2 regions of the Sporosarcina sp. SAFN-015 genome follow, and region 1 is predicted to be linked to the other one. Evidence: riboswitches for the same ligand, from Rfam matches in the RefSeq annotation. Region 1 holds a riboswitch; the other holds the start of a gene.
The links. A riboswitch is a leader RNA that binds a small molecule or an ion and turns the genes downstream of it on or off. The one in region 1 is predicted to bind thiamine pyrophosphate.
Positions count from the first base shown of each region.

Region 2: linked by a shared signal. The riboswitch ahead of ACR65H_RS10820 (3-oxoacyl-ACP reductase) and the one ahead of tenA (thiaminase II) in region 1 are both predicted to bind thiamine pyrophosphate.

Region 1 covers NZ_JBPFDR010000011.1:17,642-25,638, reverse strand. The annotation lists gene thiE (thiamine phosphate synthase) at 1-575, opposite strand, end outside; gene thiD (bifunctional hydroxymethylpyrimidine kinase/phosphomethylpyrimidine kinase) at 595-1,434, opposite strand; gene thiM (hydroxyethylthiazole kinase) at 1,431-2,240, opposite strand; gene tenA (thiaminase II) at 2,237-2,920, opposite strand; TPP riboswitch at 3,021-3,128, opposite strand; gene ACR65H_RS16620 (midas domain-containing protein) at 3,653-5,023, shown strand; gene ACR65H_RS16615 (mechanosensitive ion channel family protein) at 5,309-6,553, opposite strand; gene ACR65H_RS16610 (DUF2277 domain-containing protein) at 6,698-6,979, shown strand; gene ACR65H_RS16605 (hypothetical protein) at 7,218-7,721, opposite strand; gene ACR65H_RS16600 (helix-turn-helix transcriptional regulator) at 7,723-7,926, opposite strand.
Region 2 covers NZ_JBPFDR010000005.1:136,432-144,428, reverse strand. The annotation lists gene ACR65H_RS10845 (hypothetical protein) at 21-329, shown strand; partial or broken gene ACR65H_RS10840 (SMI1/KNR4 family protein) at 416-1,210, opposite strand; gene ACR65H_RS10835 (sigma-70 family RNA polymerase sigma factor) at 1,348-1,884, shown strand; gene ACR65H_RS10830 (helix-turn-helix transcriptional regulator) at 1,887-2,285, shown strand; gene ACR65H_RS10825 (FtsW/RodA/SpoVE family cell cycle protein) at 2,275-3,573, shown strand; TPP riboswitch at 3,877-3,977, shown strand; gene ACR65H_RS10820 (3-oxoacyl-ACP reductase) at 4,112-4,864, shown strand; gene ACR65H_RS10815 (LLM class flavin-dependent oxidoreductase) at 4,883-6,190, shown strand; gene ACR65H_RS10810 (serine hydrolase domain-containing protein) at 6,564-7,598, shown strand; gene ACR65H_RS10805 (TspO-related membrane protein) at 7,750-7,997, opposite strand, start outside.

The sequences.
Region 1 (7,997 bases):
AGGCGCACCGCCTTTTCAGGATTAGTAGATGAAGCAATCGCTGAAATGACAGATATGCCATTTGCGCCTGCCTTGAAGACCGGCTCGGCATTGAATGACGTAATGCCACCAATTCCGACAATCGGCAAATCAGGATGTAACTTTGCGACTTCTTCGATCATCGCTGTGCCAGCAACCGGTTTCGCATCGTCTTTCGATTTCGTCGGATATACAGGCCCCATGCCGACATAATCCGCTCCCGCTGACATAGCCGCTTCTGTTTCTTCTATTGTATGGACGGAAACCCCCAATATCTTTCCGGGCCCAATCCTTTTTCGGACAAATCGCGCCTCAGCATCGTCCTGCCCGACATGGACGCCATCCGCGTCAATTTCTAGGGCAAGATCGACATCATCATTCACGATGAACGGCACGCCATATTGTGCACATAACTGCTGGCAACTTTGCGCGAATGCTTTCTTCTCCTTCCCGACAAGTGCGTGTGCCCCCTTTTCACGGAGCTGAAAACAAGTGATTCCGCCTTTTAAAGCGTCTTCCAATACGGAGAGCGGATTCTCAGCATTCGTCGAACCCATTATGAAGTAAAGCGTAACGTCAACGTTTCTCAATCAATTCGACTTCCTTCCGTTCAGCATTGCCCCGATTCCGAAACGCCGTATGGTTTGTCGGCCCGTGTCCATTGCCAATGGATAGCCCCTCTTCAATTGCTGCATGGATAAAGTATTTTGCGGTAACAACTGCTTCATTCATTGGCATCCCTTTCGCAAGCTCTGCCGTAATGGCTGCAGCGAAAGTACATCCCGTGCCATGCGTGTCTTTCGTATCGATCCGCTTGCTTCTCATAAGAAAGCTTTCGCCGTTCGCTGACATGAATAAATCCTCTGCATAAGGAGTATCTACCCGGTGCCCCCCTTTCAGCAGTACGGCTCCAGCTCCCATCTGGAGCAGTTGATTTGCGGCATTCTCCATGTCTTTCATTGAAACGATCGTCATTCCCGTCAACACTTCCGCTTCAGGAATATTGGGCGTCAAGAGTGTCGCTGTTGGAATGAGGTGCTCTTTCAATGCTGCAATCGCTGAATGCTGAAGAAGCGAAGCACCGCCTTTCGCTATCATCACGGGATCAATGACTAAAGGGATTCGCTCGTGACGATTCAATGTATCGGCAACCGCTTCAATAATTTCTGCAGAGAACAGCATCCCGGTTTTGGCAGCTCCGACTGTGAAATCAGTTAGCACCGCTTCAATTTGGGCAATGACAATTTCCGTCTCTATCGGCTGGACCGCATGGACACCTAACGTATTTTGAGCGGTTACGGCCGTCAATGCGGACGTTCCGAACGCCCCAAGTTCCTGGAATGTTTTCAAATCCGCCTGGATGCCTGCCCCGCCTCCACTGTCCGAGCCTGCAATTGTGAGTGCAACCGAAGTCATTTGACAACCTCCTCTATAAAACAATGGTGATCGAAGTTGATTGCTTCACCGTCCAATTGGTGTAAAGCATTTAGGAAATGAACAGCAAAATCTCCTGGGCCAGAAGCTTGCTTTGCCGCCAATTCACCCGCTTTTTTGTAAAACGCAAGACTATATGCAACTATATCAATCGGCGCATCCTTACCGACCGAAAGAAAAGCGGCGGACACAGCACTTAACAGACAACCCATGCCCGTAATTCGCGTCATGAGCAAATGCCCTCCTGTTATACGGATTATTTTTTCACCATCCGTCACGATGTCAGTCTCACCGCTTACCGCAACGAGACAACGATGGCGGCTGGCCACCTCTTTAGCAGCCTCGGCAATATTTGCCGAACCGACACCCGCATCGACGCCTCTCGCTTTCCATTCAACACCCGCGATGGATGCAATTTCACCTGCATTTCCGCGGATGAGTGTAATATCCAATTCCTTTAGAAGTTTAGCGACCGTCCGTTTTCGGAAAGCAGTCGCTCCTGCTCCGACAGGATCCAGTACGAGGGGCTTACCTTTAAAGGAAGCGCTTTTTCCGGCAGCGATCATTGATTCAACAGCCGAACTGTCCAACGTTCCAATATTAAGCAATGTACACGAGGAAATGGCAGATACTTCCGCCGCCTCCTCGATTGCATCCGCCATGATGGGAGAAGCCCCCAATGCCAACAGGCCGTTCGCTTGAAAGTTTGAAACGACATGATTCGTAATGCAATGCACTAACGGGTTTTGCTGACGCAGTTCATCCAACAATGGTAATTGGTCTGTCATACATGTACCTCGTTTGTTTCAAGTGACCATTTTTGCTTCGTCCATGCCATTTCCCAAAACTGCAATTCATAGTGGGTACTCTTAATGAAATGAGCTTTCAATTGTTCACGTCTTTGCTTTGGAAGTTGTTCGGTCAGTTTATTCAAACGGTCGATCTGTTCACGGGTTGCCTGTTCGAACCATTCAGAGCTGTACGTAGCAATCCATTTGTCATAAATCGGATGATTCGGTTTCGCGTCCTTCAACCGCTCGCCTATTTCGTAATACAGCCAATAACATGGCAATAATGCGGATAATGTAGCGGCCAAGTCACCTTCCAACGCCGCCCGGTATAAATGCGACGTGTACGCATATGCCGTCGGCGCCGGCTCGAATTTTTCAATATCCTCATCTGTAACGCCCAACATTCCAAAGAAGCCTTCATGCAATGAAATTTCCGCCCCGCAAGTTCCATCCGCATGTTGCGCAAACCGTTGCACCGTCAATAAATCCGTTGCCTGTACAGCTGCCATCGCATGCACTTTCGCAAAATGCTTCAAATAATAGGAGTCTTGCAGAACATAATGTTTGAACACCTCTTCAGGCAATGTCCCTTCAGCAAGTGCTGCGATGAACGGGTGATGAAAGCTTGCCTCCCAAACATCGTTGCATTCCTTCCGTACCTCTTCACAAAACGTCATTCCAACCACTCCTCTTTTGTTTTGGAAAACCAAAAAAGCCGCTTCACTCAACACAATCGTTGAAGAAGCGGCTCGCAAATCGGCGTAAGATAACCTTTGGAAGATGTGCGATCCACTTCCCTACGCTGGTATGAGCAAGATCAGGTTCGAAGGGTCCGCGTATCGATACACGTCTCAGTCTTTCACAAAGACTCCCCCAGTGGTTAACTCTTTTCAGTTTTCATCTCCACTATAACATAGTTTAGTAGTTTCGCAAGGTTGTGACATCATTGATTAACCCGGCTGTAATATTTGGAAATAAACAACGCTAGACCATTTAGTCCATTCGAAAATGTATTTACAAAGTAATATATCGCAGACGCATAGCATGTTGTTAACGTTTTTCAGATAGGAATAATTTGGATAATGAGGGTCGAATTAATTAGGTTTAACCCTCTTTTTAGTCTTTTCACACGTATTTATATTATTACAACGGTTAATATTTCCATGAATACTTGTTAATTGGTTGTCACACCACTGTTATTTTCTTTTGTTATTGTTAGTCATGTGCAGAAGGGACACTGCTACACTATTCGGTTGGAAGTTTTGAGAGAATAGTAAAAAACGATCCCTATACTTTTTACTTGAGAAGGAGGCGGATGTACATAACGACTTGAAAGAATGAGTGTTATTTCGCTTCATTATCTAGTAAGCAAGTCAAAAAAAATTTATGAAAAGGGAGTTTGATCATTCTTGGTTAACGAAACGAATCGTAATGAGAAGAACACGAAAAAGAAGATTTTACCGTTTGTCATGTCGACATCAATGCTAACTGCTGCTATTTTTGGAGCAGGCGGTTCAGCTTTTGCAGCTGAAAATGGCGAAAAAGAGTTTAATAACCACGGTGAAAAGGTTTCCCATTACGCAACAACTATTCCGGGCTCACCTGAAAAAGGACAATTCATGCGTACAATTGCCAATAAAAACTTTGTAGCCGCTGAACCAGGTGATGATGATTCTACAGATGACGATGATACAACAGATATACCTAATAACGATGAAGAAGCTGTTGACACTCCAGCTGACGATGAAGAAGCTACTGATACTCCAGTTGACGATGAAGAGGCTGTAGACGCTCCAGTTGATGAAGAAGAAGCTGTAGACGCTCCGGCTGATGAAGAAGAAGCTGTAGATGCTCCTGCTGATGAAGAAGAAGCTGTGGATACTCCAGCTGACGATGAAGAAGCTGTAGACGCTCCGGCGGATGAAGAAGAAGCTGTAGATACTCCAGCTGACGATGAAGAAGCTGTAGACGCTCCGGCGGATGAAGAAGAAACTGTTGATGCTCCGGCGGATGAAGAGGAAGCTACGGACGCTCCAGTTGAGGAAGACGAAACTGTTGAGCTACCAGCTGATGAAGAGGAAGCTGTAGAGACTCCTGCAGATGAAGAGGATGTTACGGACGCTCCTGCTGACGAAGAGGAAGCCGTAGATACTCCAACTGAAGATGAAGAAGCTACGGATGCACCTGTAGAAGAAGATGCCAAAGAAACAGAAAAGCCAGCTGACGAAAATATCAATGAAGATACTACGCCAACTGACCAATCAACCGATTCTATTATAACAGACGAGCAAGTAAATGAGTACAAATCCATCTTACAAAATTATGTAAGTTTGATTGACTACTACAATCTTGCTATCCAAAATCATCTTGGGATTGTCTTGCCAGGTGAAGAAGCAGAAGAAGTACCTGCTGACAAGGAAGAAACTACAGATACACCTGTAGATGAAGAGGAAGCTACGGATGCACCAGCTGATGAAGAAGAAGCTACTGATGCGCCAGCTGACGAAGAGGAAGCTACCGACGCTCCTGCTGACGAAGAGGAAGCTACCGACGCTCCTGCTGACGAAGAAGAAGCTACTGATGCTCCGGCTGATGAAGAAAATGCAACAGAAGTACCCGGTGACGGTGAAGATGTAGTGGAAGAACCTGCTACTGAAGAAGAAGCTCCTGAAGAAACAGTTACAGAAGATGTTCAAACAACAGTTTGGGACAAACTCGTTGGATACTACAACCAAGTTGTCACAGCATACAACTCATTTTTCGGATTGCTTAAAAAATAAGATAGCAACAAACTAAAACTAAAACTGAATAAGCAATGCATCCCATACTAACAGGGGATATCATTATTCCCTGCCTAAACCGTATGCCCCACGGCGAAATTAATATAAATTAAAACTAATGCGGTGCCTGTGCACCACACATTTATGACAATTCATTGTCTCTTATAATAATAAGCATAGAAGCCAACCAAGTCTTGATTTGGTTGGCTTCTTCATTTATCTTATGCAATTGTATTGTATTATCTGAATTGTTCGTTGCACAGGCACCGAAACAATTCAAACGATTCATTCATTCTGTACTCCTCGGGCCAATGCTTTTAAATCGCTTCCTGCCGGGTTTTGGAACACGCGGAGTCCAAATTCCCCTGCAATGGCAAATAAATGATCAAAAATATCCGCTTGGACGCCCTCATAAATAGCCCATTGCGTGCTATTCGCAAACGCGTATATTTCAATCGGCAAGCCATTCTCTCCGGGCTCCAATTGTCTTACCATTAATGTCATTTCTTGATGGATGCCGGGATGGTGTTTAAGGTATTCAATAATGTAAGCCCGAAAGACGCCGATATTCGTCATCGCCCTACCGTTTACGATATTGCTTCGGTCGATCTTATTTGCAATATTGTACTCCAGAATTTCCTGTTCACGGCTAACAATATAATCCGATAGATAGCGGATCTGTTTAAAATGCTCGATCATTTCATCCGTGCAAAACGTAATACTCGTCATGTCGATATGCAAAGCCCGCTTAATGCGTCGTCCGCCAGATTCCTGCATACCGCGCCAGTTGATGAATGAATCCGATATGAGCGCATAGCTCGGAATCATCGTCACCGTCTTATCAAAATTTCGCACCATTACCGTATTTAAAGAGATATCAATGACATCCCCATTTGCACCGTATTTCGGCATTTCAATCCAGTCGCCCATGCGAACCATCTCAGTTGCTGATAACTGGACACCCGCCACAAGACCTAATAACGAATCCTTAAACACTAACATGAACACCGCTGACAGAGCCCCGATTCCACTAAGCAAGATAAGCGGACTTTTCCCCATCAAATTGGCAATGACCAAAACGATACCAACGATGATGACAACTATTTTAGCAACTTGAATATACCCTTTTATCGGCTTCGTTTTTGATATTTCATACGTCTGATAAATATCATTAAACACACTTAATAATCGATTGATGACACTGAATGCCACTATCATCATATATGTCAGCGCCAACGTTTCGATCGCCGCACGATACGTGGGAAAGCTGGCTGCAAAGGAATAAATAATGATCGCCGGCACAAAATGGGACAATCTCCGGAGCACTTTCCTCTCCAACAGAATATTACCCCACTTAATATTGTGCTTTCTCACAATATGAGCGATAAATCGGATAATCACTTGTTTTGTAATAAAGTTCGCAATGATACATAGGAGTGTGATTATAGTTACCAGGATGACAAATGACAGCGTGTCAACCAAAGCGTCATCCACTCCGTAACCTAAAAGCCGGTTACGAATAAAATTCATCTATCTCTCCCCTTTACGTAATCTGCTTTCCATTATAACAGAAGTAAGGGGTCTCCACTTTCTTCAGCCTCCTATACAGGCCGTGATGTGAATAAGTGGAATATGGTACAATCGTAAAAATACTACATAAATGAGGTAGACGACATGTGCCGAAACATTAAAACGCTGTTCAACTTTTCCCCTCCAGCTACCACGGATGAAATTCATGCCGCCTCGCTCCAATACGTTCGGAAAGTTTCTGGATATAACAAGCCTTCCAAGGTAAACGAGGACGCTATCAATCTCGCTGTTAAGGAAGTGGCGATCGCTACACAAAAATTACTAAACACATTGGTAACAAATGCCGAACCCCGAAATCGAGAAATTGAAGCTGAACGGGCTCGGGCTCGTAATGCAAAAAGATTCGGATTGGAAAATCAGAATTAAAACTATAAATTTATTTCAGTGTAGTACAGATTTATCAGCAACGGTACCTGTGCAACACACACTTATGACAATTCATCGTAATCTATATAAATACCAAAAGAAGCTGACCACGATTGGGTTGATCAGCTTCTTTGTTTAACCTCATTGAAACTTTGCTTCGCCCAATCTTGTGTCTTCCGAATAAGGAAATAACTCCATAAACCCCTTTTCTTTAAACATGCATTCAATTTCCCCCTAGTTATTCGGTATCCTCTTTCATATACCGCCTCATTGTCCGGTAATAAATAAAATATTGTCCAATGGCGAGCAAGAGCAAAATGTTCAGCATTCCGACCTTCCCAATCGGTAAAATCAAAAAGATGGTTGCCAAGAACGGAAGGCCGACTGTGAAATAAGAATAGACTTTCTGCGTCGCACGTCGTGTCACTTCCTCAAACAACTCGTCATCATCCATATATTCCTGCGGCTTTAATGTCATGATTTTCAGCCGATGACTCGGATTCCGCTTATTATGGAGATGAATTTTCCATCTAAATATAAGTAGATACATAACTAAGACGATGAGCCAAGCGAGAAGGCACCAAAAGCCGAGGCCTTCTAAATTAAACTGAAATAGAAAGCTTTCCGGACTATTTGAGTATTCAAAGTCCGACATGAATCCAATTATCGACGTGAGAGCGATTAGCAATAAAATACAACCCATTTGCCATATCGGATACGTATACCTCATATCGCCTTTCATTTCATTCCTCCCCTTCCAACCAAAATACTTCATTAAGATCACATTGGAATGCTTGCGCAATTTTCAATGCCAACGTAACAGATGGTGAAAACTCCCCTTTTTCAATAAAGCCGATCGTCTGCCTTGTGACACCTACCATTTTGGCGAGGTCACTTTGTGTAAACTCTTGACGGGCACGCAGCTCACGAACCTTGTTTTTCAGCATGTAAACTCCTCCTATATTAAATGTACAGTATTCTTAACATCATGTAAAGTATTATTAACATTAAGTTATGT
Region 2 (7,997 bases), on a different contig from region 1:
CTACTAAAGGAGAGACGCAAATGAGTGACATCAACTCTCAAAATTGCAATCTAAATATATGGTATTACCTACCTGATAATGTATGGGATAAAGTGAAAAATATATATGAGAGTATGCCGGGGTGGAAAGGATATAAAGATGGAATTCCTTATTGGTTCGGGTGTGAAGAAGATAATGTTTTCATTACGGCCTCCGTTGAACCAAGCGGATTATCTTTTTATGCGCGGATGAGTAATGATGATTGGCATTCCTGGATAGAGAGATTTAAATTGGAAGCGACACAAGTATTAGGATTTGCTGTCGGTGAACCGGAGGAAGGATTTATGTAACAATGCAATAACATGCAATAATGTCGTACGTGGAGAAGCCGGAATGGTAAGAGCCCGCTTTTAAAGCGAGCTCTCCATGAACCTGATTAAGCTTCTCGCAACGTATTAATAACTTCCTCCGCATAGGAATCGGTAAACCGGATCATCCCGTTCTCCTGTACAATCCGCCCTTCCTGCATGCGAATATCAAGCCAATCTGTAATGAAGGAAGGGGCATAGCCGCCTTGGCCGAATTCATCACCAAATACGATGATGCTCGGATAAACAGCTACATATTGATCGCGGCTCGTGTCTGGATTTGCCCTCGTATATAACCAAAACTGTACGTCATACATGACATATGATAATTCGTCTGCGTGAAATGAAAAATGGCCTTTCTCTTCGACAATCCGTGTACAGATGCTGCGGATTTTCTGTCCCACCTGCTCCAATTCGATTACCCGAGAGCACAGCTCCTCCAGCAGAGGAGAAAATTTGCCGTATGCTACTTTCCCCATGGCCTCGATTTTATCTTCCTCAGAAGTATCATATTGTTCATCGTTCACTAAGCCTTTAATAAACTCCTCGAAATTAGCGGCTAGGAAGGTAATCTTATAATCATCTTCCTGATCGACATGGACAACTGCAGGTTCGCCATCTGAACCGCTTGCCCGATAGTCTAACATGACGACATCATGACCGGCTGAAGGGCAATCACAGATCACCACACCGATATCAGGATATCCCCATTCCTCAATCATAAAAGGACTGCCGAGATCCCCGCACAGTGAATAGCTTTTCTCGCGACCAATTCCCATAATCCCCGAAATGGCAATATGATTTTCCGCCCAAGAAGTCGGTTCCTCTGTTGGAAAGTTGGTGTTCTTCGGCACCCCGCCATTCTAGAATTATCCCGGTAATGCTAAATACAAAGGCTGTCTATCGCTATTATTAGAAGTTCATATAGACTGCTATATATTACAAATAAAAAAACTTCTGCCAATCGGCACTCGTCTAATGTTATGAAGGGGGATATGAAGTGGATAGCTATTCAATTGAACAAACGAAGTTACTACCGTATGAAAAGATCATTGATGAACTCATGATTGATTATGGTCAAGATATATTACAGCTTGTTATGCAATACGTACATAACCTCTCCGTTGCGGAAGATTTAACACAAGAAATTTTTGTAAAGTGCTATAGGGCATTGCCGACATTCCAGTTTAATTCTTCAATGAAAACTTGGTTATGGCGCATTGCGATTAATCATACAAAAGATTATTTGAAAAGCTGGTATGCAAAAAATGTAGAAGCGACCGAAGATAATCGAATCGCACAAGTGAAAAGTGGAGTTTGTGTCGAGCAGCAAGTTATTAGGCAACAAGAAGATGAAGAACTAGCACGTACTGTGTTCGCACTACCGCTGAAATATCGTGAAGTCATCTATTTATGCTATTACGAGGAACAATCGATGAAGGAAATAGCAGACGTCCTGCAGCTAAACAAAAGTACCGTGAAAACGAGATTGCGTAAAGCAAAACAATTATTGAAGAATCGATTGGAGTGTGAGTAGGAGTGGAAGAACGCTTAAAAAATTTGAAAAAAGCAGTCGATCAAACTGTCTTTAATAAAGTAGAATTTAAAACAAAACATCGACAGCAAATACATAAACAGTTACAAGTATTATCCTTACAACAAACATTACTATCCATGCTCACAGAATCAAAGTCAGGCACGGAAATAACGCAAATGCTGCATGTCCGTGGTGTCGAGCAAATTGTTCATAATGAAGGGATGATTTATTCGGTTTTACATGAAGCCGAGCAGCACGGTTGGCTTTCTGCAAGGTGGGAAAGTGGTGTGAAGTACTATCAATTAACGAAGCTCGGGAAAAAGCGATTACAGCAAGACAATGCGCATGAAAAGCTATCTCTTAAGGAACTAATTTGGGGGGTGCGCATGAATGTTGATTAAGGAGTTTCTACAGCAAGTTACAAGCTATATCCGTTCAAAAGAGGCACGTAGCTATGTAGAAGAAGAATTGCACCACCATCTGACGAAATCCAAACAAGCCTGGGTGAATTCAGGCTACTCTTCAATAGAAGCTGAGCAAAAAGCCATTGAGGAAATGGGCTCTGCTTCACAGCTCGGAAAATCAATGGACAAAATTCACCGGCCAAAATGGGATTTCTGGCTAATTGGCGCAGTGTTGCTATTGATTGCTGTAAGCATTACACCAATCTTAACGACAGATTTCAGCCATCGATTTGGTGTAGATATGACGAATTACTTTGTTAAAAATAAAATCCTTCATATCATACTAGCCGTTGCAGGGATAGCCGTCATCATGTATTTTGATTATCGTAAACTGCAATGCTATAGTATGTTCTTTTATAGAGGGGCACTGTTGTTATTAATCGTTCTCTGGGCTATGCCCAACATCTTTGTTAATGGAGAAGCAATGTATAAAATAGGTCCAATTCGTTTGCAGGCATGGATGGCGCTTCCGTTGTTATTAGTAGCCTTTGCAGGATTTTTCACTGAACGCAAATGGAGAGGTTGGAAACTGACTGGATTATTTCTACTTCCAATATTCTTATTCATGATGATAGGAAGTCTTTCTGTAACGCTACTATATATGGGAGTTGTAGCCGTTTTGTTTAGCTTTAGCTATTTCAACCGAAAAGCGAAGCTTATTGTGTTTTTAATAGTAGGGGGAATGGGGTTAGCGATAGCGGCATTTAGTGTTTATGCATATCACTATTTACTTGAGCCATATCAAACAGTACGCATCAGAGCTTTTTTACATCCTGAATTATATGCGGATTCAGCAGGCTACATGATGCTCCAATTAAATGAAGCACTTGCACGGGCTGGCTGGTTCGGGGCAGATAGGCTTCACTACATTCCTGAAGCCCACACTGATTATGCTTTGGTACAGCTTATTCAATCGTATGGCTATGTTGCAGGACTCGCAGTCATTGGTATCATATTCGCTGTTGCGCTACGCATTTTGTGGCTTGTTACTACAATGCCACAATCATATGGTAAGTTACTCGTTATCGCAGCAGGAACATTATACAGTTGCCAGAGTATTTACTCTGTTTTAATGGTGTTTGGCTTCTTACCACTAACAGGCGTGCCGTTACCGTTTATTAGTTACGGGATTACACCATTGCTGATAAATGCCTTTCTAATAGGCTTAGTCTTAAGCGTCTATCGGAGAAAAGCGTTTATCGGAAAACAAATTTACTCTGCATAAATCATCCATCTGAAGATGATGGCAACACAGAATGTGTGACGCTAAGTATATCATTGTCTCTATGGCAAAGATATTTGACTGGCGTCAATATCGGATCAAAAACAAAAATATCGGGTTTACATTTATCACTCTGTCATTTCGTTCATGAGCAGTAAAGCATTGTTACTCAAGGGCGGACAAGCACCAAGGAAATAAATGGTCCAGTTGTAATAGATCATACTATATGATATGGTTTAAAGTGCAAACTAATAGAAATATTATAAATGGCAGCATGATCTTTTATAAAAACTTTAAAAACTTAATAGTATGCACTAGGGGTGTTATTTAACTGAGATGAGTAGAGACTCAAACCCTTTGAACCTGATCTAGCTGAAACTAGCGTAGGAAAGTGTAAACTCTCGGACATACGAAGAGGGATGACTCTGTCTTCTTTTTGGTGTGTCGTCATAGTTTTACGCAACTTTCCTTTTGGAAGGTTGCGTTTTTTTATTAGCTGCCATTTACCGATTCAAAACGTATAAGAACAGGAGTGGTTAGGATGAGTAAAGTCGTATTGGTAACAGGAAGTAGTCAAGGACTAGGGGCAACGATCGTAAGAACATTGGCAAGCCAAGGATTTCGGGTAGTCGTCAATTACAATAAGAGCAAAGAGGCAGCCGACAAGATTGTTTCCGAGATTGGAAAGGAGTATGCGATTGCCATTCAAGCTGATGTAACCAATCGAACAGAAGTGGATCGTATGGTAGAAGAGGCAACTGACTATTTTGGGCAAATTGATGTTGTGGTGAATAATGCATTAATCGATTTCAAATTTGATCCAATCAAGCAGAAACCTTTCGCAGAACTAACTTGGGATGACTATCAAAGACAGTTGGATGGTACTTTAAAAGCAGCATATAACGTAATTCAAAGTGTCATACCTCAATTTATTGAACGACAAAATGGAAGTATTATCAATATAGGGACGAATCTATTTCAGAATCCTGTCGTTCCTTATCATGAATATACAACAGCGAAAGCCGGATTGATCGGTTTTACACGTAATATTGCTGCCGAGTTAGGAGCATATGGCATAAAAGCGAATGTCGTTTCAGGAGGCTTATTGAAAACAACTAACGCCAGTGCTGTTACAACGCCGGAAGTATTCGATTTGATTGCAAGTTCTACGCCACTGAAGAAGGTCACCACGCCACAAGAAGTAGCGAATATGGTCGCATATTTGTCTTCAGACAATGCAAGCGGTATTACAGGGCAGAATATCACAGTCGATGGCGGTTTAACAATGAACTGACAAATGGGGGAGTGAAAAATGGTTGAAATGAACGCAAAACAACTAAACTTAGGTGTTTTGCTGTATGGCTGCGGACACCACCAAGCTGCGTGGCTTATGCCTGACTCAAGTGTTGAACGGATTGGTGATATTACCTATTATCAAAACTTAGCCAAGTTGGCGGAAAAGGGCCTATTTGACGTCGTATTCTTTGCAGATAATCAATCTTTTGTAGGCAAAGATTGCAGTGATATGCCGGCGTTTTGGTTTGACCCGCTCATCAATTTAACAGCCATATCCCAAGTGACAGACCATGTGGGATTAGTTCCAACGATATCAAGTACTTTTTCGAATCCTTTTACAGCTTCACGACAGCTTTTAAGTTTAGACCATCTTACAAAAGGTCGTGTAGGTTGGAATCTTGTTACTTCAATGACTGATGTTGAAGCACAAAATCATAGTATGGATAAGCTGCCGTCTCATGATGAACGCTATGAAAAAGCAGATGAATTTGCTACTTTAATGAATCATTTATTTCTTTCATGGGATAGCAAAGCGTTTCTGCATGAACGTGAAGAGAAAAAATTGATCGATCCTTCACACATCACGCCATTTCATCACGAAGGTACCTACTTTAAAGTGTGTGGTCCGTCCACTACGCCGAAAAGTCCTCAAGGTAAACCGGTCGCAATGCAGGCAGGGGCGTCCAAGCAAGGCATTGCATTAGCTGCAAAGCATGCAGATGCAGTTTACTCAGTGTCGTGGAACTTCAAGCAAGCAAAAAGGTTTCGAGAAAAAATCAATGAGCAAATGAAACAAAGCGAGAATAGCAACAGATATATTAAAGTGTTTCCGGGCTTAGTCACCTATGTCGGCAAGAGTCGTGAAGAGGCTTTAGCCAAGAAAGCGGCATTAGATGTACAGTTACCTATTGACACGGCATTAAAACAGCTGAGCATTTTTATTCGGCAAGACTGCTCCAATTGGGCACTTGATGAAAAGGTTCCACCATTGCCGCCTGTGGAGGAATTTACTGGACCGGTCGGCCGATATGAGACGATAATAGAAATTATTCATGATACAAACCCAACAGTAAGGGAATTATTGGGGTATCTAAATGCTGGTGGAGGACATTTCACGCTCATCGGCACACCTGAAGAGATTGTCGATCAGATGGAGCTTTGGTTTAAAGCAGGGGTAGCCGATGGATTTAATCTTATGCCTCCCACATTGCCGAGTAGTTTAGAAGACTTTGTTGAATTCATAGTACCGGAGCTGCAAAAGAGAGGTCTTTTCAAAAAATATTATGAAGGACATACATTACGTAGACATTTAGGGCTAACATAATAAAAGATCATGAAAAGGGGAGCGATTCAATAACGCTGCCCTTTGGATTCCGTCTATAGCCCCAGAAATTCCGTTGGTTTTTCAGTATAATCAACCCTTTCCAATTCCACATATCAACATTCAATATACGTCCAGATACGGCCCTATGAATTCCGTAGAATTCACGTGCCATTTTTGTGTCTCCGATTGTTGTGGCAAGCAAGTCTTTCATTTCACTAAATAGACTTGTGGCGTACTTCGACGGTCCATTGTCCAACACAATTGAAGGCTTCTCATTTAGTTAGTTAAACTTTTGGGAAGCCTCTTTTCCTGCATGCAAATAGACATCAACTAATATAATCAAATAGTCTGCAAGAAGGGAGGTTAGGAACTGATGGTGACTAAAAAATACGATGAGATCTTTAGCCGAGTCGTGAAATCAAAGCATATACATGAGTCTGTACTATTTATCCAAAATGGAAATGGGGATTTTTCATACAAAAATGAGTATGGGGGCAAGAGCATAGATGCGCCATTGCTCATGGCAAGTATTACGAAGCTGTTTACAACTACATGCATTTTAATTTTGCTGGAGCAAGGGAAACTCTCATTAGATGATAAAGTGACACGTTTTTTTGATAAAGAGAAACTTAGTGGGCTCCATCTCTATAAAGGACAGGAGTATACCGCAAAATTGACCATCGCTCATTTGCTGTTTCAGACAAGCGGGTTACCGGATGTATCTGAAGAAGGTAAAAATAATCTTCGAAAACGTGTACTTCAGGAAGATATGAACATCACAATTGACGAAATAATAGCGTTTACGAAAGAGATGAAACCACACTTTGCACCTGACACATTAAATAGATCACATTATGCGGATATCAATTTTGATATTTTAGGCCAGATTATTGAGTCCCTTACGAATTCTTCATTGGAAGATGTCTATAAATCTTTCATTTTTGAACCATTGAAGCTTGAGAAAACATATTTACCTATAGATGAGGATGATTTTATTCCCAGTATTTATTTTAAAAATAATGCGCTTTCCCTTCCGAAATACATTAAAAGCTGTCGAGCGAGTGGAGGGGCAATTACCACTGCCCGCGAAATGATGGTCTTTATTAAAGCGTTTTTTGGAGGAGATTTATTTAATCAAGAAATCTTCAACCAATTGGAGATGTATAAGAAGTTACAAATCAGCTTTTATCCCATTCAATATGGTGGCGGCTATATGAGAATCCCATTAGGTGGATTTACAATGCTTTTTACTGGTAAGGGGGAATTGATCGGACATTCGGGCTCGACAGGTTCCTTTGCTTTTTATTATCCCGAGAAAGATCTGTTTTTTGTAGGTGATGTAAACCAAACGGCGAACCCTGCAACAGCAGTACGGATGGCGATACGACTTGCGGTTTCGAGTAAATAAAAGGAACGAATGCAATATTGCATTCGTTCTTTTTTTACATACTTTTGGTTACTCTTTGTTAGTGCGTTTCGCACCTTCTGCAGGAAGCGTGTAGTGCAAAGGGATAGAGAATTCCACATAGGAGGGACATACACCATTCAAGTAATAGTTACTACACGTTAGTTTTGGGCTGTCTTCGATTTCCCACGGCGACAAGGATGATCGTGAGAGATAGAACAATCATGCAAATAATGACAGTCCATATTATGGTGGGGTATTGGTTGTTGAATCCGGTTTCTGATGTATGTTTAGAGTAGATACCGAAATAAGCCCATAATACAGCCAAACCATATGCAGGGTTGTGTAAGCGAAGCATTGTTGTGACACTAATGATTGTTCCGATAATCAGGATAAGTATAG